4 regions of the Streptomyces sp. NPDC126510 genome follow, and region 4 is predicted to be linked to each of the others. Evidence: riboswitches for the same ligand, from Rfam matches in the RefSeq annotation. Region 4 holds a riboswitch; each other region holds the start of a gene.
What was found. A riboswitch is a leader RNA that binds a small molecule or an ion and turns the genes downstream of it on or off. The one in region 4 is predicted to bind cyclic di-AMP.

Region 1 (5,415 bases), on a different contig from region 4:
CGGTGCCGTGGTAGACCTCGTTGGACTTGCTGTCGTAGCCCCAGACGTCCTTGCCGTTGTGGATGACGCTGTACTCGGCGGCGTTCTCCAGCAGCGACAGCTTCTGCTTGTCCGGGCCGTCGGCGGCGACGCGCAGGGTGTGCGTGCCGGAGGCCAGTTCGGTGAGCTTGGCCGACGGGTCGGCGGAGGAGCCGCCCTCGCCGTTGCCCGCCGCGCCGGACATCAGGCCCGACTCCAGGCCGCCGAGGTCCGGCAGGCCGAGGTCCGTGCTGATCTTCACCGTGCCGGACAGCTGCTGGACGTCCGACTTCGCGATCTTCTCGATGAGCTGCTGTGCGGTGATCTTCGGGAGGTCGGGGTCACCGGAGTCGGCGAGTGCGGGGACCAGCCCGATCGTCGCGGCGGCCACCCCCACCACCGTGACCGGGACGATGTACCGCGCGGCTTTGCGCCGCCCGGAGCGCTGCTCGTCGACCTCTCCGGCGGTCGTGCTGTCGTCGGATGCGTACGGTGCCATGTGTGCCCTACCTCCATGGTCGGCGGCGGCTGTCCGTGTCGTCCACGCACTCGTCCCTGAGCCGCCATTCTCACCCGAACAGGTGAGGAGTGGTGTTTTCCGTGGTCACCATCTGACCAAATCGGCCAGGGAGATACGTCAGACCCCGGGCTCAACTCCGCGTACTGCTGGGGTATGACACGGGAGGGCGGCTTCTCCCCCGACCCGTAGGGGTCGTAGGGCCCGGGTCGCCGGGAGGGACGGGCTAGCCGGCCCGGTGCACCACCGCGTCGCACAGCTCCTGGAGCGCCGTCTTCGCGGTGCACTCGGGCAGCGGCGCCAGCGCCGAACGGGCGTCCTGGGCGTAGCGGACGGTGTCCCGCCGGGCCTGCTCCAGCGCCGGGTGGGCGCGCAGCAGGCGAAGGGCCTCGGTGTGCCGGTCGTCGTCGGTGAGGTCGGAGTCGAGCAGCTCGCACAGGGCGATGTCCTCGGCGAGCCCGAGCCGGGCCGCGCGCTCACGCAGCCGGAGCACCGGCAGGGTGGGGATGCCCTCGCGCAGGTCGGTGCCGGGGGTCTTGCCGGACTCGTGGGAGTCGGAGGCGATGTCGAGGACGTCGTCCGCGAGCTGGAAGGCGACGCCGAGCCGCTCGCCGTACTGGGTCAGCACGTCCACGACGGTCTCGTCGGCGCCGGACATCATCGCGCCGAACCGGCACGACACCGCGATGAGCGAACCGGTCTTGCCGCCCAGCACGTCCAGGTAGTGCTCGATGGGGTCGCGGCCGTCCTGCGGTCCGGCCGTCTCCAGGATCTGGCCGGTCACCAGACGCTCGAACGCCTCGGCCTGCACCCGGACGGCCTCCGGGCCGAGGTCGGCCAGGATGTGCGAGGCCCGGGCGAAGAGGAAGTCGCCGGTGAGGACCGCGACGGAGTTGCCCCAGCGGGTGTTCGCACTCGCGACACCGCGGCGCACGGCGGCCTCGTCCATGACGTCGTCGTGGTAGAGCGTGGCGAGGTGGGTCAGCTCCACGACGACGGCCGACGGCACGATCCCGGGCGCGTGGTGGTCACCGAACCGGGCGGAGAGCATCACGAGCAGCGGGCGGAACCGCTTGCCGCCGGCCCGCACAAGATGCTGGGCGGCCTCCGTGATGAAGGGCACGTCACTCTTGGTGGCCTCGAGCAAGCCTTCCTCGACAGCCGTCAATCCGGCCTGGACGTCGGCTTCCAGAGCCTGGTCCCGCACGCTCAGCCCGAACGGCCCGACGTCGGTCACGAGGGGTCTCCTGTCTGCTGTGTCTGCCGGTGATTACGCGGATTGTCGATAGGTCGCTGCCCTCACTCGAGTCAGCGTATCCGGTCACGTTTCGATCACCGCCAGCGCCCGTGGTTACAGGCCGGGTGGTATCCGATCACGACCGCTATGTTTTCGATCAACCTATAAGAACAGATATTTATCGACTTACCCAGGGGTAGCGAGATATGCACGATTTGCCGCGATGAGTCGATGAATTCCCCTTGGCGGAAATTGCCCCACAGGCTCGTGATCAGTGAGTTGAATCACTTCTTCCCCATTTCCGCCCCGACTCCACACCGGCCCCTACCGCCTTCCCCCGAAAGCCAGTTGAGCCTTGGCTCAAGCAAAGGATCAAGCCGCCCAAACGCCCCCGACCAAGGTCAACCGCGCAATGTGTGACTGAGGTGCTTGTTCCCGACATGTGCTCTCGCATACGTTCCGGCCCTGTCCGGCGGACGCCTAATCCTGCCGCCGCCCGGACTCCCCACATAACCGACTCACTCACGCGTGGCAGGAGCGGGGGACCCAGGTAAGTCGCCGGTCCGCACAGCGGCACGGCTCGGGGTGAAGCCGCGTACGGCACACGGTGCCGTACGCGGCCGGGCACCTCCCGGCCCGAACCCGACAGCTCACCTCGCAGGCGCCGGAGAGGAACATCACCATGGCCGGACGAGGCAAGCACCGTCGCCCCAGAACCAACCCGCTGACCCGAGGCATCGTCGCCGTCGGCACCGGTGGAGCCGCACTCACCCTTCCGCTCCTCGGAGCCACGCACGCGAGCGCCGAACCCCAGAGCGCCCCCGCCGCACAGTCCGTGCCGCAGGCGGCCAAGCCCTCCAAGTCCCTCACGTACACCGTGACCAAGGGCGACTCGCTCGCCCGCATCGCGGACAAGTACGACGTCCGGGGCGGCTGGAAGCAGCTCTACAAGGACAACCGCGCCGCCGTCGGCGACAACCCGAAGCTGATCCACCCGGGTCTGAAGCTCAAGGTGAAGACCACCAAGTCGGTCGCGCCGAAGAAGACGGCGACCCAGTCGTCCGCCCCCGCCAAGCCGGCCGCGAAGCCCGCCGGCGGTGTCGCCCAGGCCACCCAGGCGTCCGCGAAGACCTACGCGGACAACCTCGACGGGTGGATCCGCGAGTCGCTGGACATCATGGCGCAGCAGGGCATCCCGGGCTCCTACGACGGCATCTACCGCAACATCATGCGCGAGTCGTCCGGCAACCCCCAGGCGATCAACAACTGGGACTCGAACGCCGCCGCGGGCACCCCGTCCAAGGGCCTGCTCCAGGTGATCGACCCGACGTTCGCCGCCTACCACGTGCCCGGCACCTCCTTCGACCCGTACGACCCGGTCGCCAACATCACGGCGGCCTGCAACTACGCGGCCGACCGCTACGGCTCGATCGACAACGTCAACGGCCCGTACTGAGCCGACCCGCCCAGCAGTCGCTCGAGGACGACGGCGATGCCGTCGTCCTCGTTCGACAGGGTGACCTCGTCGGCCACGGCCTTCAGTTCGGGGTGGGCGTTGGCCATCGCGACGCCGTGACCGGCCCAGTCGAACATCGGGATGTCGTTGGGCATGTCGCCGAAGGCGATGGTGTCCGCCGGCCGCAGCCCCAGGTGCTCGGCGGCCAGCGCCAGGCCCGTCGCCTTGGTGACCCCGCACGGCTGGAGCTCCACCGTGCCGGGCCCCGACATCGTCACCGTCGCCAGCGAGCCGACCACCGAGCGGGCCGTCGCCGCCAACTCGTCGTCCGTCAGGAAGGGGTGCCGCAGCAGCACCTTGCTGATGGGCTCGCCCCACAGCTGCTCGCGCCGCTCGACCCGGACCGCGGGCAGGGTCGGATGCGGCATCAGATAGCCCGGCTCGATCAGGGTGAGCCCGTCCACCCCGTCCTGGTCCACGGCCGCGTAGACCTGCCCCACCTCGGCCTCGATCTTGCCGAGGGCGGTCTCCGCCAGCTCCCGGTCCAGGGTGATGGACCACAGCAGCCGCTCCGCACCGGCGTCGTACACCTGCGCGCCCTGCCCGCACACCGCGAGCCCCGTGCAGCCGAGGTCGTCCAGGAGCGGCCGCACTCTCGGCGCCGGCCGCCCCGTCACCACGAGGTGCTGGGCACCGGCGTCCGCCACCCGCGCGAGCGCGGCGAGGGACCGGTCGGACAGGGTGTCGTCGCCGCGCAGCAGCGTCCCGTCCAGATCGGTGGCGATGAGTGAATATGCGATGGGTGCGGCCATGATCAGAGAATACGGACAGCGCGCCCCTTCGTTTCATCGGACGGCGCACGCCGATTGCCCGGTTGAAGGCCTCTGCACCAGTTGGCAACAACATGCTCCGCTACCTACCCGTGGGGCCGCATAGAGCGGTACCTTCCAAGTGTCCAGGGGGGACTTGATCGGGGGGTCGGGTTGAGCAGTGGGCGCATTCGTGTGGCTGGGCCCGGGGAGCTCGGTGAAGGGGAGAGGGAGCGCTGGCGTGCGCTGCGCGCCGCCTCGGACGCACCGCGCAACCCTTTCATGGAGCCGGAGTTCACCGAAGCCGTCGGCCTGTTCAGGCCGGGGGCCCGGATCGCGGTGGTGTACGAAGGTCCGGAGCCGTCCGGCTTCCTGCCCTATGAGCGGGGCCCGTTGGGACAGGGCCGGGCGATCGGGCTCGGTGTCTCGGACGCGCAGGGCGCGATCCTGCGGCCCGGCCTGGACGTGGAGACGGGCGAACTCCTGAAGGCCTGCTCGGTGTCGAGCTTCGCCTTCGACAATCTGGAGGCCGAGCAGCGGCTGTTCGTCCGGTACGCGGCCGAGGAGCACGCCACCTACGTCGTCGACGTGGAGAAGGGCTACGAGACGTACGAGTCGGTGCTGCGCGCGCAGTCGCCGAAGTTCCTGAAGACGACCCTGGCCAAGGAGCGCAGGCTCGGCCGGCAGGCCGGTGAGCTGCGGTTCGTGTTCGACGAACGCGACCCGGCCGCGCTGCGCACGCTCATGGAGTGGAAGTCCGCGCAGTACCGCAGGACCGGCCGCCGGGACCGGTTCGCCCAGGAGTGGATCACGCGGCTCGTCGGGCAGCTGGCCCGGACCCGGGCGCCGGAGTGCAGCGGCACGCTGTCCGTGCTGTACGCCGGTGAGCGGCCCGTCGCCGCACACTTCGGACTGCGTTCGGCCTCCGTGCTGGCCTGCTGGTTCCCGGCCTACGACCCGGAGTTCGCGAAGTTCTCGCCGGGTCTGGTGCTGCACCTGCGCATGGCCGAGGCGGCGGCCGCCGCCGGTGTCGCCATGCTCGACCTGGGGCGGGGCGCGGCCGAGTACAAGGACGCGCTGAAGACGGGCGAACTGCCCGTGTACGAGGGCGCGGTGACCCGTCCGGGGGTGGGCGCGGCGCTGCACTGGCTGAGCCGCGAACCGGCACGCCGCGCGCACAGCTTCGTCCGCGGCAGGCCGCAGCTCGCGTCGCTGGCCACGCGGACGCTCAAGGGCGCGGCTCGGCTGCGCCGTACCTGACACACGAGGGGGGTGGGCGCATGGCCCGTTCGGTGCGTGCGCAGGAGGAGATACGGCGGTTCCTGGACATCGGGGCGGTGCAGGTCGCCGAGCTGGACCTCGACGGTGACGAGGCGGT
Region 2 (5,415 bases), on a different contig from region 4:
GACACCGACCGTACTCAGCCCTGCGGGCCTGCGCGCGCTCGCCCTCTCGTCACCGACCGCCCCTGCGGCTCGCTCATGCTGCTGCGATCCGGATCTGACGCCGACCATTGTGGACCGCCGCACTGACAACCGGGACCAGGGCCCGGTCCGGGCCGCATCCCGCGCTCTCGGTCCCAGGTCGCCGCCGGGAACTTCACCAGGGCTCCGCACGCTTGCATACAGTGGCAGGACCGGCAGGAACACGCGGTCTCAACAACCGCTCGCGAGTGAAGGGATGTACATGCCCATGGGTCACACGGCCACAGCCCAGGCAGGCTCCGGGGGCCTGACAGCGACCGAGCACCGCCTGGCCAACGGCCTGCGCGTGGTGCTCTCCGAGGACCACCTGACCCCGGTCGCGGCGGTGTGCCTCTGGTACGACGTCGGCTCACGCCACGAAGTCAAGGGGCGTACCGGCCTGGCTCACCTTTTCGAGCACCTGATGTTCCAGGGTTCCGCGCAGGTCAAGGGCAACGGTCATTTCGAGCTCGTCCAGGGTGCCGGCGGCTCGCTGAACGGCACCACCAGCTTCGAGCGGACCAACTACTTCGAGACCATGCCCGCCCACGAGCTGGAGCTCGCCCTCTGGCTGGAGGCCGACCGCATGGGCTCGCTGCTGGCCGCGCTCGACGACGAGTCGATGGAGAACCAGCGCGACGTCGTCAAGAACGAGCGCCGCCAGCGCTACGACAACGTCCCCTACGGCACCGCCTTCGAGAAGCTGACCGCCCTCGCCTACCCGGAGGGCCACCCCTACCACCACACCCCGATCGGCTCGATGGCCGACCTGGACGCGGCGACCCTGGAGGACGCGCGCGCCTTCTTCCGCACCTACTACGCGCCGAACAACGCCGTGCTCTCCGTGGTCGGCGACATCGACCCGGAGCAGACCCTCGCCTGGGTCGAGAAGTACTTCGGTTCCATCCCCGGCCACGACGGCAAGCCCGCCCCGCGCGACGGCTCGCTGCCGGAGACCATCGGCGACCAGCTGCGCGAGGTCGTCGAGGAGGAGGTCCCGGCCCGTGCCCTGATGGCCGCCTACCGGCTGCCGCACGACGGCACGCGCGCGTGCGACGCGGCCGACCTGGCCCTCACCGTCCTCGGCGGCGGCGAGTCCTCCCGCCTGTACAACCGGCTCGTGCGCCGCGACCGTACGGCCGTGGCGGCCGGCTTCGGCCTGCTGCGGCTCGCCGGGGCACCCTCCCTGGGGTGGCTGGACGTGAAGACGTCCGGTGACGTGGAGGTCCCGGTCATCGAGACCGCCATCGACGAGGAGCTCGCCCGGTTCGCCGAGGAGGGCCCCACGGCCGAGGAGATGGAGCGCGCCCAGGCCCAGTTGGAGCGCGAGTGGCTGGACCGGCTCGGTACGGTCGCGGGCCGCGCCGACGAACTGTGCCGGTACGCCGTGCTGTTCGGTGACCCGCAGCTCGCCCTGACCGCCGTCCAGCGCGTGCTGGAGATCACGCCGGAGGAGGTCCAGGAGGTCGCCAAGGCCCGCCTGCGGCCCGACAACCGCGCGGTGCTCGTCTACGAGCCGACCGCCCCCGAAGCCCCCGCCGACCAGGACGAGAACGAGGAGGCGGCCCGGTGACCGAGCTCGCCACGATGGACTTCCACCCCCGGCCGCAGGCGGGCGACGCCAAGCCGTGGGCCTTCCCGGCCCCCGAGCGCGGCTCGCTCGACAACGGCCTCACGGTGCTGCGCTGCCACCGCCCCGGCCAGCAGGTCGTCGCTGTGGAGGTGCTGCTCGACGCCCCCCTGGACGCCGAGCCCGCCGGCCTCGACGGTGTGGCCACGATCATGGCCCGGGCCTTCTCCGAGGGCACCGACAAGCACTCCGCCGAGGACTTCGCCGCCGAGCTGGAGCGCGCGGGCGCCACCCTCGACGCGCACGCCGACCACCCCGGCGTCCGGCTCAGTCTGGAGGTGCCGGCCTCCCGGCTCACCAAGGGACTGGGACTGGTCGCCGACGCCCTGAGGGCCCCCGCGTTCGCCGACAGCGAGGTCGAGCGGCTGGTCGCCAACCGTCTCGACGAGATCCCGCACGAGCTGGCCAACCCGTCCCGCCGGGGCGCCAAGGAGCTCTCCAAGGAGCTGTTCCCGGCGGACGCGCGCATGTCGCGGCCGCGGCAGGGCACCGAGGAGACCGTCGCCGCCATCGACTCCGCGGCCGTACGCGCCTTCTACGAGAAGCACGTCCGCCCGGCCACGGCCACCGCCGTGGTCGTCGGGGACCTCACCGGCATCGACCTCGACGCCCTGCTCGGGGACACGCTGGGCGCCTGGACGGGCTCCCCGGCCGAGCCGCGGCCCGTGCCGCCGGTGACCGCCGACGACACCGGCCGGGTCGTCATCGTGGACCGCCCGGGCGCGGTCCAGACGCAGCTGCTGATCGGCCGGATCGGCCCGGACCGGCACGACCGCGTGTGGCCCGCGCAGGTGCTCGGCACGTACTGCCTCGGCGGCACGCTCACCTCGCGCCTGGACCGCGTCCTGCGCGAGGAGAAGGGCTACACCTACGGCGTACGGGCGTTCGGCCAGGTCCTCAGGTCCGCCCCCGACGGAACGGGTGCGGCGATGCTCGCCATCAGCGGCTCCGTGGACACGCCCAACACCGGCCCCGCTCTGGAGGACCTCTGGACGGTGCTGCGTACCCTCGCCGCTGAGGGGCTGACCGACGCCGAGCGGGACGTCGCCGTGCAGAACCTGGTCGGCGTCGCGCCGCTGAAGTACGAGACGGCAGCGGCCGTCGCGAGCACGCTGGCCGACCAGGTCGAGCAGCATCTGCCCGACGACTACCAGGCCACGCTGTACCGGCAGCTCGCCGCGACCGGCACGGTGGAGGCCACCGCGGCGGCCGTCAGCGCCTTCCCGGTGGACCGGCTGGTGACCGTCCTCGTCGGTGACGCGGCGCAGATCAAGGCGCCTGTCGAGGCCCTCGGCATCGGCGAAGTCAGCGTCGTCGCCGCCGAGTAGCGGCACGCGCGCTGAGGGGCCCTGGATGTCTTCGAAGGCACCAGGGCCCCTTTATGCCCGAATTGGGATGGGAGTTGCCTGTCTGCCCTGTGGGATGCGCTACAAAAGCTGGGATCCGTTTGGGAATTGAAAGTGGCGCCGCTTAGCGTCGTCCGGGCTGTTCGTCAGGCAGTGCGCCGCACCCGCGGCACCGGACAGTCATCGCCGAGTCCCCGTACGGCGCGAGCCAGGGGAGCCGGGGACCCATCGCAGTCCCTGGGGTGAATCGGACGCCCGCGCGTGCCGCGAGGGAGTCCGTAGGAGACCTTCCTGCTCCGAACCCGTCAGCTAACCCGGTAGGCGAGAGGGAAGGAAAGGACCAGCCACCACATGGCGTTCACTCGCGCCACCGGGAAGCACCGTCGTCCCAGCAGGATCCAGCGCCGTACCGCCCGCGCGGCGGGTGTCGCGGCCCTCGCCACCACCGGCGTGATCGGCACCGTGGCGGCCCCCGCGGCCTTCGCCGCCGAGCCCAGCGCCGAGCAGACCGGCCTCACCCCGGTCGTCACCATGGGTGACACCGTGGCCCAGCAGATCGACGCCCAGGCCGTCGCGCAGCGGCAGGCCGCCGAAGAGGCCGCCGCCAAGCGGAAGGCCGAGGAGGCCGCCCGCAAGCGGGCCGCCGAGGTGGCGGAGAAGGCCAAGGCGGAGGCCGAGAAGGCCCGCGAGGTCAAGGAGCGCGCCGCCCGCGAGGCCGAGCGCAAGCGCCTCAACGCCTACGTGGCCCCGATCTCCGGCTCGTACGTCTCCACCGGCTACAAGGCCAGCAGCGGCCTGTGGTCCTCCGGCAGCCACACCGGCGTGGACTTCCACGCCGCCACCGGCACCTCCGTCCACGCGGTCGGCATGGGCGAGGTCGTCGAGGCCGGCTGGGGCGGCTCCTACGGCAACAACATCGTGATCAAGATGAACGACGGGACGTACACCCAGTACGGCCACCTGTCCTCCATCGGCGTCTCGGTGGGTCAGAAGGTCACCCCCGGTCAGCAGATCGGCCTGTCCGGCGCGACCGGCAACGTCACCGGCCCGCACCTGCACTTCGAGGCGCGTACGAGCCCCGAGTACGGCTCGGACATCGACCCGGTCGCCTACCTCCGCTCGCACGGCGTCGGCGTCTGACCCGGACCCTCCACCGTTTCCGAAGCCCCGGCTCCCCGAGCCGGGGCTTTCGGTGTTTTCCGGACGCCCGCCGGATGACCCGTGAGGTGCCGCCGGATGCCCGCTGTCCAAAAAATATCCCTGGATTCCCGCCTGCCGTCGGAAATTCCGGCTCATTGCAATAGAGTCACAGAATCACGCGCCGCTCGCCGGCGTTTCACGGGGATTAAGCGGAGGTCGGTCATGCGTATTCCCGCGCACTCGGTGTGCACCGCCATCCGGGACGACATCGTCGCGGGTGTCCACGCACGCGGCAGCCGGCTCACCGAGGAACTCCTCGCCCGCCGCTACGGCGTCTCGCGGGTGCCCGTCCGGGAGGCGCTGCGCACGCTGGAGGCCGAGGGCTTCGTGGTGACCCGCCGGCACGCGGGCGCGTGCGTGGCCGAACCCACCGAGCAGGAGGCCGGCGACCTGCTGGAGATGCGGATGCTCCTGGAGCCGCTCGGTGCGGCCCGCGCCGCCCAGCGCCGCACCGAGGCGCATCTGAAGGTCCTGCGCGGACTGGTCCGGCTGGGCCAGGACCGGGCCCGTCGCGGCAACAGCGACGACCTGCGCTCCCTCGGCGCCTGGTTCCACGAGACGCTCGCCCAGGCCTCCGGCAGCCCCGCCCTGACCTCGATGCTCACCCAGCTCCGCCACAAGATCACGTGGATGTACGCCGTGCAGGCGCCGCTCAGCCCGGTGGAGTCCTGGGCGGAGCACGGAGCGATCGTGGACGCGGTGGCGCGCGGGGACGGCGAGCGCGCCCGGGCGGTCACGGCGCTGCACACCGAGCGCGCGACCGGCGCGCACCGTCTGCGCCTCGGCTCCGCGGAGGAACGCGCCGACCGTGTGAGGAACTCGCAACATCCCGTAAACACGGCGAGCCTGCGGCATTAACACGACAGCCGTATACAAAGAGAGATGAATTCTCGGGGGCCTATTTCTGCTGCCCGGACACGGGAATTCCTGCCCGGAATGGCCCGGAAATGGCGAAGGGCCCGCCCGGTGAATTCGGACGAGCCCTTCGCTGTGCGCCGCATCGGGCGCTCGGGACATCAGACGGTCTCGGGCAGTTCCTCGAGACCCTCGGAGACCAGCTTCGCCAGCCGGTCGAGGGCGGCGTCCGCGCCCTCGGCGTCGGAGGCGAGGACGATCTCCTCGCCCCCCTGGGCGCCGAGGCCCAGGACGGCCAGCATGGAGGCCGCGTTGACGGGGTTGCCG
Region 3 (5,415 bases), on a different contig from region 4:
CGGAGCCCCTGATTAGGCTCCGGCCCATGGACGTACTCATCCACCTCTTCGTCGGCCTCCACATCATCGGCATTGCCTTGCTCCTGGGCGGCTTCCTCACCCAGATGAAGGCGATGGGCGAGGGTACCGCCCGCTTCACCCCCGCCATGCTGCACGGCGCGCTCACGATGCTGGTCACCGGTGTGATCCTGGTCGGCCTCAACCAGGCCGACGACCAGACCGTGAACAACATCAAGATCGGCGTGAAGCTGGCCCTGCTGATCGTGATCCTCGGTCTGGTCTATGTGAAGCGGGACGACGAGAAGGTGGACAAGGGCCTCTTCGGCCTGGTCGGTCTGCTGACCACGGCGAACATCTTCATCGCCGTCCTCTGGACCTGACCCGGGAGTGCCGCGCGGCGGCCCGGGCGGAGGCGAGAGCCCAGGCGGTGCACCCGAGCCAGGCGGCCACCGCGATCCACAGCAGCACCTCTCCGGCGACGTCGAGCCAGGGGACGTCGAGGGCGGCGGCGACCGCGAGGGTGGCCGTCGCCGTCACGACCGCGGCGAACACGGTCGCCCAGCGCCGCACGTCGTAGTGGTGCCGGGGCCAGAAGAGCTCGGCCAGCAGCAGGGCGACGCAGGCGATCAGCGCGAGCACCAGCAGCGTGACCGTGGTCGTGCGCAGGGTGTCGGCGTTCTCCTCGTTCCACAGGTACAGGCGCGAGCTGTCGGCGCCGAGGACTCTCGCCCCGGCCAGCGCGGAGACGGCGAGGGCGCCGGCCGCGAGCCAGTGGTCCCCGCGCCCCTCCTCCACTTGCCGGGGCTGGAAGCGGAACAGGGCGAAGCAGTAGAGCGCGAGCCCCAGCCAGAACAGCACCAGAGCCGCGTGGGCGAGCCAGGCCACCGCGTCGGCCGCGGCGAGCGTGGCGCCGAGCACGGCGATCCCCTCGGTGGCCACGCAGCGCAGGAACACCGTTCCGCGCCGCCCCTGGGCCTCCGCGGTGAGCAGCACCGCCCAGAGCACCATGGCGAGCGCCAGCAGCGCCTCGGCCAGGGGCTGCTGCCCGGCCGCGGAGAAGCCGGTACCCAGAACCGCGGCCGCCGCCACGGTGGTGAGCGCGGCCGGGGTCTCCACCCGCCACTCGTCGTGCGTCCGCTGGACGAGGCCGGCGGCCGCCGCCAGCCAGGCCGCGCAGGCCAGGGCCAGGGCGATGCGGGAGAGGACGGCGTACCCCGCCGAGTCGAGACCGGCCGACACGATGCCGGTCGCCAGCGCATACGTCGCCCACCAGGCGGCAAACGGGGAGGGACCGGACATGACGCCGATGCTAGAGAGCGGCGCGCGCGTTGGGAGAGGGGCACGCGCGCGTGCCCCTCAAAAAACGTGACGCGACCTCTCGGCCCTCTCGGTTCTCAGCCTCTCGGCCCTCAGGCTTCACTCAGGCCGGGCGCACCACGCTGTGGATCGCCGACTCGCCGTCGTAGTAGATCGATTCCTCGCGCACGTACGTGCCGGGCTTCGGCGCGTGGATCATCATGCCGTTGCCGATGTAGATCCCGACGTGGGTGACATCGTCGTAGAAGAAGACCAGGTCACCGGGTTGCGCCTGGGAGAGCGGGACCGTGGTGCCGGCGTCGACCTGGTCGTAGGTCGTGCGCGGCAGGGTGACGCCCGCGGCCTTCCAGGCGGCCTGGGTGAGGCCGGAGCAGTCGTAGGAGCCGGGTCCGACGGCGCCCCACACGTACGGCTTGCCGATCTGGGCGCGGGCGAAGGCGAGCGCCTTGTCGGCCTTGGTGGCGTACGAGGAGTCGGCCGGGGCCGTCGAGGTGGACGAGCCGGAGCCCGACGGCCCCGTCGATCCGGACGTGGAGGACCCGCCGTCCTGCTGCCGGGCGGCCTCCTCTTGCGCCTTCTGCTGCGCTGCCTGCTGCCGGGCCAGCTCATCGGCCTTGCGGGCCGCCTCCTCCTGCTTCTCCTTCTCGATCGCCGCGAGCCGGGCCTTCTCCTCGGCGGTCAGCTTCGACATCAGCTCGCGCGCGTCGGCGAGCTTGCGCTGGACGGTCGCCTTGGCGGTCTTCAGATCGCCCTGCGACTCGGTGAGCGCCTCCAGGCTCTCGGTGGCCTCCTGGCGCTTCTCCATCGTCTCGGACTGCTGCGCGATGTAATCGTCGACCGCGACCTTCTGACGGCCCGTCATCCGGTCCATCAGCTGGGTCTGGTCGAAGTAGTCCTGCGGGGTGTCCGCGAGCAGGAACGTCGCCGTGTCCGGGGCGGCGGCACCGGTGCGGTACTGGGCGGAGGCGAAGGAACCCAGCTCCTCGCGCGCCTCGTTGAGCTTCTGGGTGCGCTTCGCGACGTCGTCGATGAGGGCGTCGGCGCGTTTGCGCTGCTTCGCCGTCTTCTCCTTGGCCGCGTTGTACTTCTCGGTCGCCGACCCCGCCTGGCGGTAGAGGTCGTCGACCTTCTTCTCGACTTCTTCCAGGCTGGGCTTGTCGTCGGCCTCGGGGGCGGCGTTGGCCGACTGGGACAGCAGGGCCACGGAGGTGAGGGCCGCCGTTGCGAGGGCGGGGGTCCGTATGCCTGCCACGCGCGTACCCGTAGGACGCGACTTGCGGTGCGACGCCAAGGGAGGCGACTCCTTCCACGTTCCGCCTACCGGGTTAGCTGTCGGGTTCGGGCGGGTGGTTCGGAAGGTTTGCCCTACGGCCTCTCCGCACAGGGAGTCGGGCCGATTCACCCCAGGTTCACGGTTGGGTCCCCGGCTCCGGCTGCCGCTGCGGCACACCGGACTCGGCGGAGGCCGCGCGGCCCGGCGACGTTCGCCGGTGGGGGTCATGCGGCCTGGTCGCACCGTAGCCAACTCGTGTGGTCCCTGTGAAGGTTGATGGGTGATATGCCCGATACATTTTCGTGACCTTATTCCTGAGCGTTGCCGAGAGTGAACGATCAAGGGGGATTGGGCAGGGAAAGTCCATACTTGTCGGGCATGTAGCAGGGCGTGATCGCGCCGTCATGGAGGGCGACAATGCGCCGCCGGGCGGTCGGCGGGGCCCCGGGCGCGCGGCGATGTTCTCAGGGCGGCGGCGGGCTGTCAGTGGGGCGCCCTAGACTCGGAGAGCGATGAGCAGCCTCTTTGACGACAGCTTCCTGGCCAACCTCCAGGCCCAGCGGGGCCCCGCGGACGAGCCCCCGCCGCCACCCGAGGACGATCACGTTCCGGAGCCGATCCCGGACGATCTGTTCGGCGGGAAGTTCGACGTGCCCCCGGACCGGGACGCCTACTACCGGGACGGAGCCCCCCGCCCGGTGGTGGACACCGCCGCCCTCCTGGAGGGGCTGAACGACAACCAGCGCGCCGCCGTCGTCCACTCCGGCTCCCCGCTGCTCATCGTGGCCGGCGCCGGCTCCGGCAAGACCCGTGTGCTCACGCACCGCATCGCCCACCTGCTCGCCGAGCGGGACGTGCACCCGGGCCAGATCCTCGCGATCACCTTCACCAACAAGGCCGCCGGCGAGATGAAGGAGCGTGTCGAGCAGCTCGTCGGCCCGCGCGCGAACGCCATGTGGGTCATGACCTTCCACAGCGCGTGCGTGCGCATCCTCCGCCGGGAGAGCAAGAAGCTCGGCTTCACATCGTCCTTCTCGATCTACGACGCCGCCGACTCCAAGCGCCTGATGGCCCTGGTCTGCCGCGACCTGGATCTCGACCCCAAGCGCTTCCCGCCGAAGTCCTTCAGCGCCAAGATCAGCAACCTGAAGAACGAGCTGATCGACGAGGAGGACTTCGCCGCCCAGGCCACCGACGGCTTCGAGAAGACGCTCGCCCAGGCCTACGCCATGTACCAGTCGCGGCTGCGCGAGGCGAACGCCCTCGACTTCGACGACCTGATCATGACGACGGTCAATCTCCTGCGCGCCTTCCCGGACGTCGCCGAGCACTACCGCCGCCGTTTCCGGCACGTCCTGGTGGACGAGTACCAGGACACCAACCACGCGCAGTACGCCCTGGTCCGCGAGCTGGTCGGCACCTCCGAGCACCCCGTCGACGTGCCGCCCGAGGCCGAGATCCCGCCCGCCGAGCTGTGCGTGGTGGGTGACGCCGACCAGTCGATCTACGCCTTCCGCGGCGCGACGATCCGCAACATCCTCCAGTTCGAGGAGGACTACCCGGACGCCACGACGATCCTGCTGGAGCAGAACTACCGCTCCACCCAGACGATCCTCAGCGCCGCCAACGCCGTCATCGAGCGCAACGAGTCCCGCCGCCCCAAGAACCTGTGGACCAACGCGGGCACCGGCGCCCGGATCACCGGCTACGTCGCCGACACCGAGCACGACGAGGCACAGTTCGTCGCCGAAGAGATAGACCGCCTCACGGACGCCGGCGAGGCCAAGGCCGGCGACGTCGCCGTCTTCTACCGCACCAACGCCCAGTCCCGTGTCTTCGAAGAGATCTTCATCCGCGTCGGCCTGCCCTACAAGGTCGTCGGCGGCGTCCGCTTCTACGAGCGCAAGGAGGTCCGGGACGTCCTGGCCTACCTGCGCGTCCTGGCCAACCCCGAGGACTCGGTGCCGCTGCGCCGGATCCTCAACGTCCCCAAGCGGGGCATCGGCGACCGCGCCGAGGCGATGATCGACGCCCTCTCGCAGCGGGAGAAGATCAGCTTCCCGCAGGCTCTGAAGCGCGTCGACGAGGCGTACGGCATGGCCGCGCGCTCCACCAACGCCGTCAAGCGGTTCAACACGCTGATGGAGGACCTGCGCACCATCGTCGAGTCCGGCGCAGGACCGGCCACGGTGCTGGAGGCCGTCCTGGAGCGCACCGGCTACCTCGCCGAGCTCCAGGCCTCCACCGACCCGCAGGACGAGACCCGGATCGAGAACCTCCAGGAACTCGCCGCCGTCGCCATGGAGTTCGAACAGGAGCGCGGCGAGGACGAGCAGGCCTCCCTGTCCGACTTCCTCGAACAGGTTGCCCTGGTCGCCGACTCCGACCAGATCCCCGACGAGGAGGACGGCGACGGCGTCATCACACTGATGACCCTGCACACCGCCAAGGGCCTGGAGTTCCCGGTCGTCTTCCTGACCGGCATGGAGGACGGCGTCTTCCCGCACATGCGCGCCCTCGGCCAGACCAAGGAGCTGGAGGAGGAGCGGCGCCTGGCCTACGTCGGCATCACGCGCGCGCGGGAGCGGCTGTACCTGACGCGGTCCACGCTGCGCAGCGCCTGGGGCCAGCCGTCGTACAACCCGCCCTCCCGCTTCCTGGAGGAGATCCCGCCGACCCACGTGGAGTGGAAGCGGACGGGGGCCACCGCGCCCGCGTCCTCCGGGCCGGTCTCGGCGGTGGCGGCCTCGCTGTCGTCGTCCCGCTCGCGCTCGTCGGCGTCGGGCGCCTCCGGTTTCGCCACGCGCCGCACCTCCGAGAAGCCG
Region 4 (5,415 bases):
GACGACGTGGCAGGCGGCATCGTCGCCAAGCTGATCCACCGCCACCCCCATGTCTTCGGCGACGCGACGGCCACCACCCCCGAGGAGGTCAAGGAGCACTGGCTGCGCACCAAGGCGGTAGAGAAGCAGCGCACCTCGATCACCGAGGGCATCCCGCTCGGCCAGCCCGGCCTGGCCCTCGCCGCCAAGCTGGCCTCCCGCGTCCGCACAGCGCACCTGGAGATACCGCTCCCGCCCGTCGAGGGCATCGGCTACGAGCTGCTGGCCCTGGCCGTCCGAGCCGAGTCGGAAGGCGTAGACCCGGAGGCGGCCCTCAGAGCGGCGGCCCGCGCGTACCGGGACGCGATCAGGGACGCCGAGGGCTGAGCAGCCCGGAGCGGGGAGCGCTACGGAGGCCGCTCAGCCGAGCAGCCGAGGGGCGGGTGAGGCCGCGGCTCGCTCAGCCGGGCCGCGCCAGCCCCTCAGCCGAGGGTGACGGTGGCGGGCCGCTGCCGGAAGCCGGATACGGTCGAGGAGTGACCGACCAGCCCCAGCCCAGCTCAGCCGCGACCGCTCCCGACCTCTTCACCTGGGAGTTCGCGAGCAACCCCTACCCCGCCTACGCCTGGCTCCGCGAGCACAGCCCCGTCCACAAGACGCGGCTCCCGAGCGGTGTGGAGGCCTGGCTGGTCACGCGGTACGCCGACGCCAAGCAGACGCTCGCCGACCACCGGCTCTCCAAGAACCCGGCGCATCACGACGAACCGGCGCACGCCAAGGGGAAGACGGGCATCCCCGGCGAGCGCAAGGCCGAGTTGATGACGCATCTGCTGAACATCGACCCGCCGGACCACACCCGGCTGCGGCGGCTGGTGTCCAAGGCGTTCACACCCCGCCGGGTCGCCGAGTTCGCGCCGCGCGTGCAGGAGCTCACCGACACGCTGATCGACGGCTTCGCGGCGAAGGGATCCGCCGACCTGATCCACGAGTTCGCCTTCCCGCTCCCCATCTACGCCATCTGCGACCTGCTCGGCGTCCCGCGCGAGGACCAGGACGACTTCCGCGACTGGGCGGGCATGATGATCCGTCACCAGGGCGGCCCCAGGGGCGGTGTGGCGCGGTCGGTGAAGAAGATGCGCGGCTACCTGGCCGACCTCATCCACCGCAAGCGCGAGGCGCTGCCCGCCGAACCCGCCCTCGGCGAGGACCTCATCTCCGGCCTGATCCGCGCCTCGGACCACGGTGAGCACCTCACCGAGAACGAGGCGGCGGCCATGGCCTTCATCCTGCTGTTCGCCGGTTTCGAGACCACCGTCAACCTGATCGGAAACGGCACCTACGCCCTGCTCACCCACCCCGGACAGCGTGCCCGGCTCCAGGCGTCCCTCGCCGCCGGGGAGAGCGGCCTCCTGGAGACGGGCGTCGAGGAACTCCTCCGCTACGACGGCCCCGTCGAACTCGCCACCTGGCGTTTCGCCACGCAGTCACTCACCCTCGGCGGGCAGCGCATCGAGGCGGGCGACCCCGTCCTCGTCGTGCTGGCCGCCGCGGACCGGGACCCGGAGCGGTTCGCCGATCCGGACGCACTGGACCTCTCCCGCCGCGACAACCAGCACCTCGGGTACGGCCACGGCATCCACTACTGCCTCGGCGCCCCGCTCGCCCGGCTGGAGGGCCAGACCGCGCTCGCCACCCTCCTCACCCGCCTCCCGGACCTGCGGCTCGCCGCCGATCCGGCCGAGCTGAGATGGCGCGGCGGCCTCATCATGCGCGGGCTGCGCACGCTGCCGGTGGAGTTCGCGCCGGTAGCCCCGGCCGAAGGTGACGAAACATCAGACCTGTGATCTTCACGTGATCTGCGCGGCATGAACTTGTGACAAGTGATCGTCTGCCGATACGTTCACCCATCAACGCGGAGGGATTCACGCCGCGTAGGTCACTGCTGTCGCGTGAAAGGTCTCCGTATGCTCTCCGGGAACGGTCGGCACCGTCGCCCCCGCCAGGCTCCGGCTCTCCTCGTCGCGGCCGGAGTGACCGGCTCCGCCATCGCGATCCCGCTCCTCGGGGCCTCGGGTGCCAGTGCGGCCGACGGCACGACCTGGGACCGGGTCGCGGACTGCGAGACCGGCGGCGCGTGGAGCGAGAACAGCGGCAACGGCTACTACGGCGGCCTGCAGTTGTCCCAGGAGGACTGGGAGAGTCACGGCGGTCTCGACTACGCCGCGAGCGCCGACCTGGCCAGCCGCTCCCAGCAGATAGCCGTGGCCGAGAGAATCCTCGCCGACCAGGGAGTCGGCGCGTGGCGCACCTGCGGACTGCTCTCCGGCCTCGAGCAGGGCAAGGGGTCGGATTCCGGTTCGTCCGATGCGTCCGACTCGTCCGGTGAGGTGGACTCGCCCGGCCTGCTCGACTCGCTCGGCTCGTCCCCCTCGGACAGTCCTTCCTCTTCTCCCTCCTCGTCGCCTGACGCGTCGTCCGCCTCGAAGGATGAAACGGCCAAGCCGGACAAGTCGCCCGAATCGACCGGCTCGTCACAGGAGCGTCAGTCCGGGGACTCCTCCTCGGACACCTCCAAGAGTGACAAAGCCGACAACTCCCAGCAGGGCGACGACTCCTCGCGGCCGGCCGACACCGGCTCCGGCCGCCATCGCGGCCCCAGCGCCGACGAAACCGGCGCGCCGGACAGCGACTCTGCGGAGAAGTCCACGGGGCGTCACTCCGCGCCCGCCGAAGAGAGTTCCGGCGACGCGTCCGAAGGCGCCTACATCGTGGGCATCGGCGACAGCCTCTGGTCCATCGCCGACGCCCTTCGGGTCAGCGGCGGATGGCACGCGCTCTACGAGGGCAACGAGAAGGAGGTCGGCGCCGACCCGAACCTCATCCACCCCGGTCAGGCGCTCGCGGTCGAGGGCGAAGCGGACGAGAAGTAGCTGTTCGGGCAGTGCGGAAACGACGGCCGAAGTCACCTCGAAACCGGGTGAGTTCGCGCCCCCTTTAGTGGCTGATGTCCCGTTTGGGGGCCGTGAGAGATAGATCTCAGAAGCCCTGATCGTCTTTGAAATTCTGTGGATCTCGTGTCTACGGTCGTGACCGCTCGCCACCGCGAGCCCCGGCTGCCGCAACGCCGAATCCTGCCAGCGGCCGTACGGGAACAGTCGTCGCGTCAAGCGCCGTAGGCAGGAGCGGGGGACCCAAGGTAGGTGCCCGACCGGCCGGTTGTGCCGGAAGGGCTTGGGGTGAAGCCGCGTCCCGTGAGGGACGCGGCCGGGCAACTCAACCGGCCCGAACCCGACAGCTCACCTCGCAGGCGTCGGTGAGGGGATCTCTCCATGCTGTTTTCCGGCAAGGGCACGCACCGCCGTCCGTCCAAGGCCAGCCGCGCCATCGCCATCGCCGGCGTCACCGGTGCCGCCGTCGCCGCCCCGCTGATGGCGGTCGGCAACGCCTCCGCCGCCACCACCTCCGAGTGGGACGCGGTCGCCCAGTGCGAGTCCGGCGGCAACTGGTCCATCAACACCGGCAACGGCTACTACGGCGGTCTGCAGTTCTCCGCCTCCACCTGGTCCGCGTACGGCGGCACCCAGTACGCCTCGACCGCCGACAAGGCCAGCAAGGACCAGCAGATCCAGGTCGCCGAGAAGGTCCTGGCGAGCCAGGGCAAGGGCGCCTGGCCGGTCTGCGGCAAGGGCCTGTCGGGTGCCTCCACCGGCGGCTCCTCCAGCGACTCCGGCAGCTCCTCGCAGAGCCAGCAGAGCACCGAGACCCGCCAGACCGAGCAGCAGCCGGCCTCCCGCTCCGACGAGCGCCCGGCGGCCAAGAAGACCGTCACCACCCCGACCGGCAAGAAGGTCGAGAAGGGCGACGGCGAGTACAAGGTCGTCAAGGGTGACACCCTCGGCTCGATCGCCGCGGACAAGAAGGTCAAGGGCGGCTGGGAGAAGCTCTTCCAGCTGAACAAGGACATCGTCGAGGACGCCGACCTCATCTACCCGGGCCAGCAGCTGCACCTGAAGTAAGCAGCGGCCCACCGCCGGACCCGTCCAGGGTCCTCGGACTCCCCGCCCCGGTGCGTCATCCCCCGTACGCGCCGGGGCGGGGTTTTTTCTGCAACCGTCTTTGTTCCGTTCGGAAACAATTTACGCTCGGTTCTGTCCATGGGGTGGGCGACCCGGTGGCCGATCGCCCCGAGCCGGTTAGGCTCATGTCGCGAGCCACCGGGCCCGCACCTCGCCGGGTCCGCGCGACCCGCGTCACCGCGTCACATGAAGAAGGAGATGCTCGTGCCGTCCATCGACGTCGTCGTAGCCCGGGAAATCCTGGACTCCCGAGGCAACCCCACGGTCGAGGTCGAGGTCGGCCTCGACGACGGCAGCACCGGTCGTGCCGCCGTCCCGTCCGGCGCCTCCACGGGCGCCTTCGAGGCCATCGAGCTCCGCGACGGCGACTCGAACCGCTACCTCGGCAAGGGTGTGGAGAAGGCCGTCCTCGCGGTCATCGAGCAGATCGGCCCGGAGCTGGTCGGCTACGACGCCACCGAGCAGCGCCTGATCGACCAGGCCATGTTCGACCTGGACGCCACCGACAACAAGGGCTCGCTCGGCGCCAACGCCATCCTCGGCGTCTCCCTCGCCGTCGCCCACGCCGCCTCCGAGGCCAGCGACCTCCCCCTCTTCCGCTACCTGGGCGGCCCCAACGCGCACCTGCTGCCGGTGCCGATGATGAACATCCTGAACGGCGGCTCGCACGCCGACTCCAACGTGGACATCCAGGAGTTCATGATCGCCCCGATCGGCGCGGAGTCCTTCTCCGAGGCCCTGCGCTGGGGCGCCGAGGTCTACCACACCCTGAAGAAGGTCCTGAAGAGCAAGGGCCTGGCCACCGGCCTCGGCGACGAGGGCGGCTTCGCCCCGAACCTCGGCTCCAACCGCGAGGCCCTCGACCTCATCCTCGAGGCGATCAAGGAAGCCGGCTACACCCCCGGCGAGCAGATCGCCCTGGCGCTCGACGTCGCCGCCTCCGAGTTCTACAAGGACGGCGTCTACACCTTCGAGGGCAAGGACCGCTCGGCGGCCGAGATGACCGAGTACTACGCGGAGCTCGTCGACGCGTACCCGCTCGTCTCCATCGAGGACCCGCTGTTCGAGGACGACTGGGAGGGCTGGAAGACCATCACCGACAGGCTCGGTGACAAGGTCCAGCTCGTCGGCGACGACCTGTTCGTCACCAACCCCGAGCGCCTGGCCCGCGGCATCGAGGAGGGCGCGGCCAACGCGCTCCTGGTCAAGGTCAACCAGATCGGTTCGCTCACCGAGACCCTGGACGCCGTCGAGCTGGCCCAGCGCAACGGCTTCAAGTGCATGATGTCCCACCGCTCCGGCGAGACCGAGGACGTCACCATCGCCGACCTGGCCGTCGCCACCAACTGCGGCCAGATCA

Region 1: it holds a riboswitch for cyclic di-AMP, as region 4 does, so the genes downstream of both, ABTX60_RS23025 (transglycosylase SLT domain-containing protein) here and ABTX60_RS12955 (transglycosylase family protein) in region 4, are expected to answer to the same signal.
Region 2: it holds a riboswitch for cyclic di-AMP, as region 4 does, so the genes downstream of both, ABTX60_RS31595 (M23 family metallopeptidase) here and ABTX60_RS12955 (transglycosylase family protein) in region 4, are expected to answer to the same signal.
Region 3: it holds a riboswitch for cyclic di-AMP, as region 4 does, so the genes downstream of both, ABTX60_RS36440 (C40 family peptidase) here and ABTX60_RS12955 (transglycosylase family protein) in region 4, are expected to answer to the same signal.

Annotation. Positions count from the first base shown of each region.
Region 1 covers NZ_JBEORR010000016.1:2,866-8,280, forward strand. Annotated here, with positions in the region: gene ABTX60_RS23015 (LolA family protein) at 1-517, opposite strand, end outside; gene ABTX60_RS23020 (polyprenyl synthetase family protein) at 762-1,772, opposite strand; cyclic di-AMP (ydaO/yuaA leader) riboswitch at 2,282-2,451, shown strand; gene ABTX60_RS23025 (transglycosylase SLT domain-containing protein) at 2,455-3,228, shown strand; gene ABTX60_RS23030 (HAD family hydrolase) at 3,192-4,040, opposite strand; gene ABTX60_RS23035 (GNAT family N-acetyltransferase) at 4,227-5,297, shown strand; gene ABTX60_RS23040 (glycosyltransferase family 2 protein) at 5,318-5,415, shown strand, end outside.
Region 2 covers NZ_JBEORR010000027.1:41,246-46,660, forward strand. Annotated here, with positions in the region: gene ABTX60_RS31585 (M16 family metallopeptidase) at 287-1,630, shown strand; gene ABTX60_RS31590 (M16 family metallopeptidase) at 1,627-3,015, shown strand; cyclic di-AMP (ydaO/yuaA leader) riboswitch at 3,208-3,372, shown strand; gene ABTX60_RS31595 (M23 family metallopeptidase) at 3,385-4,173, shown strand; gene ABTX60_RS31600 (GntR family transcriptional regulator) at 4,396-5,091, shown strand; gene ABTX60_RS31605 (HPr family phosphocarrier protein) at 5,250-5,415, opposite strand, start outside.
Region 3 covers NZ_JBEORR010000038.1:16,605-22,019, reverse strand. Annotated here, with positions in the region: gene ABTX60_RS36450 (hypothetical protein) at 27-380, shown strand; gene ABTX60_RS36445 (SLAC1 family transporter) at 358-1,299, opposite strand; gene ABTX60_RS36440 (C40 family peptidase) at 1,421-2,608, opposite strand; cyclic di-AMP (ydaO/yuaA leader) riboswitch at 2,617-2,788, opposite strand; gene pcrA (DNA helicase PcrA) at 3,103-5,415, shown strand, end outside.
Region 4 covers NZ_JBEORR010000008.1:94,206-99,620, reverse strand. Annotated here, with positions in the region: gene ABTX60_RS12970 (nucleoside triphosphate pyrophosphohydrolase) at 1-366, shown strand, start outside; gene ABTX60_RS12965 (cytochrome P450 family protein) at 516-1,823, shown strand; gene ABTX60_RS12960 (transglycosylase family protein) at 1,944-2,909, shown strand; cyclic di-AMP (ydaO/yuaA leader) riboswitch at 3,138-3,304, shown strand; gene ABTX60_RS12955 (transglycosylase family protein) at 3,309-3,995, shown strand; gene eno (phosphopyruvate hydratase) at 4,260-5,415, shown strand, end outside.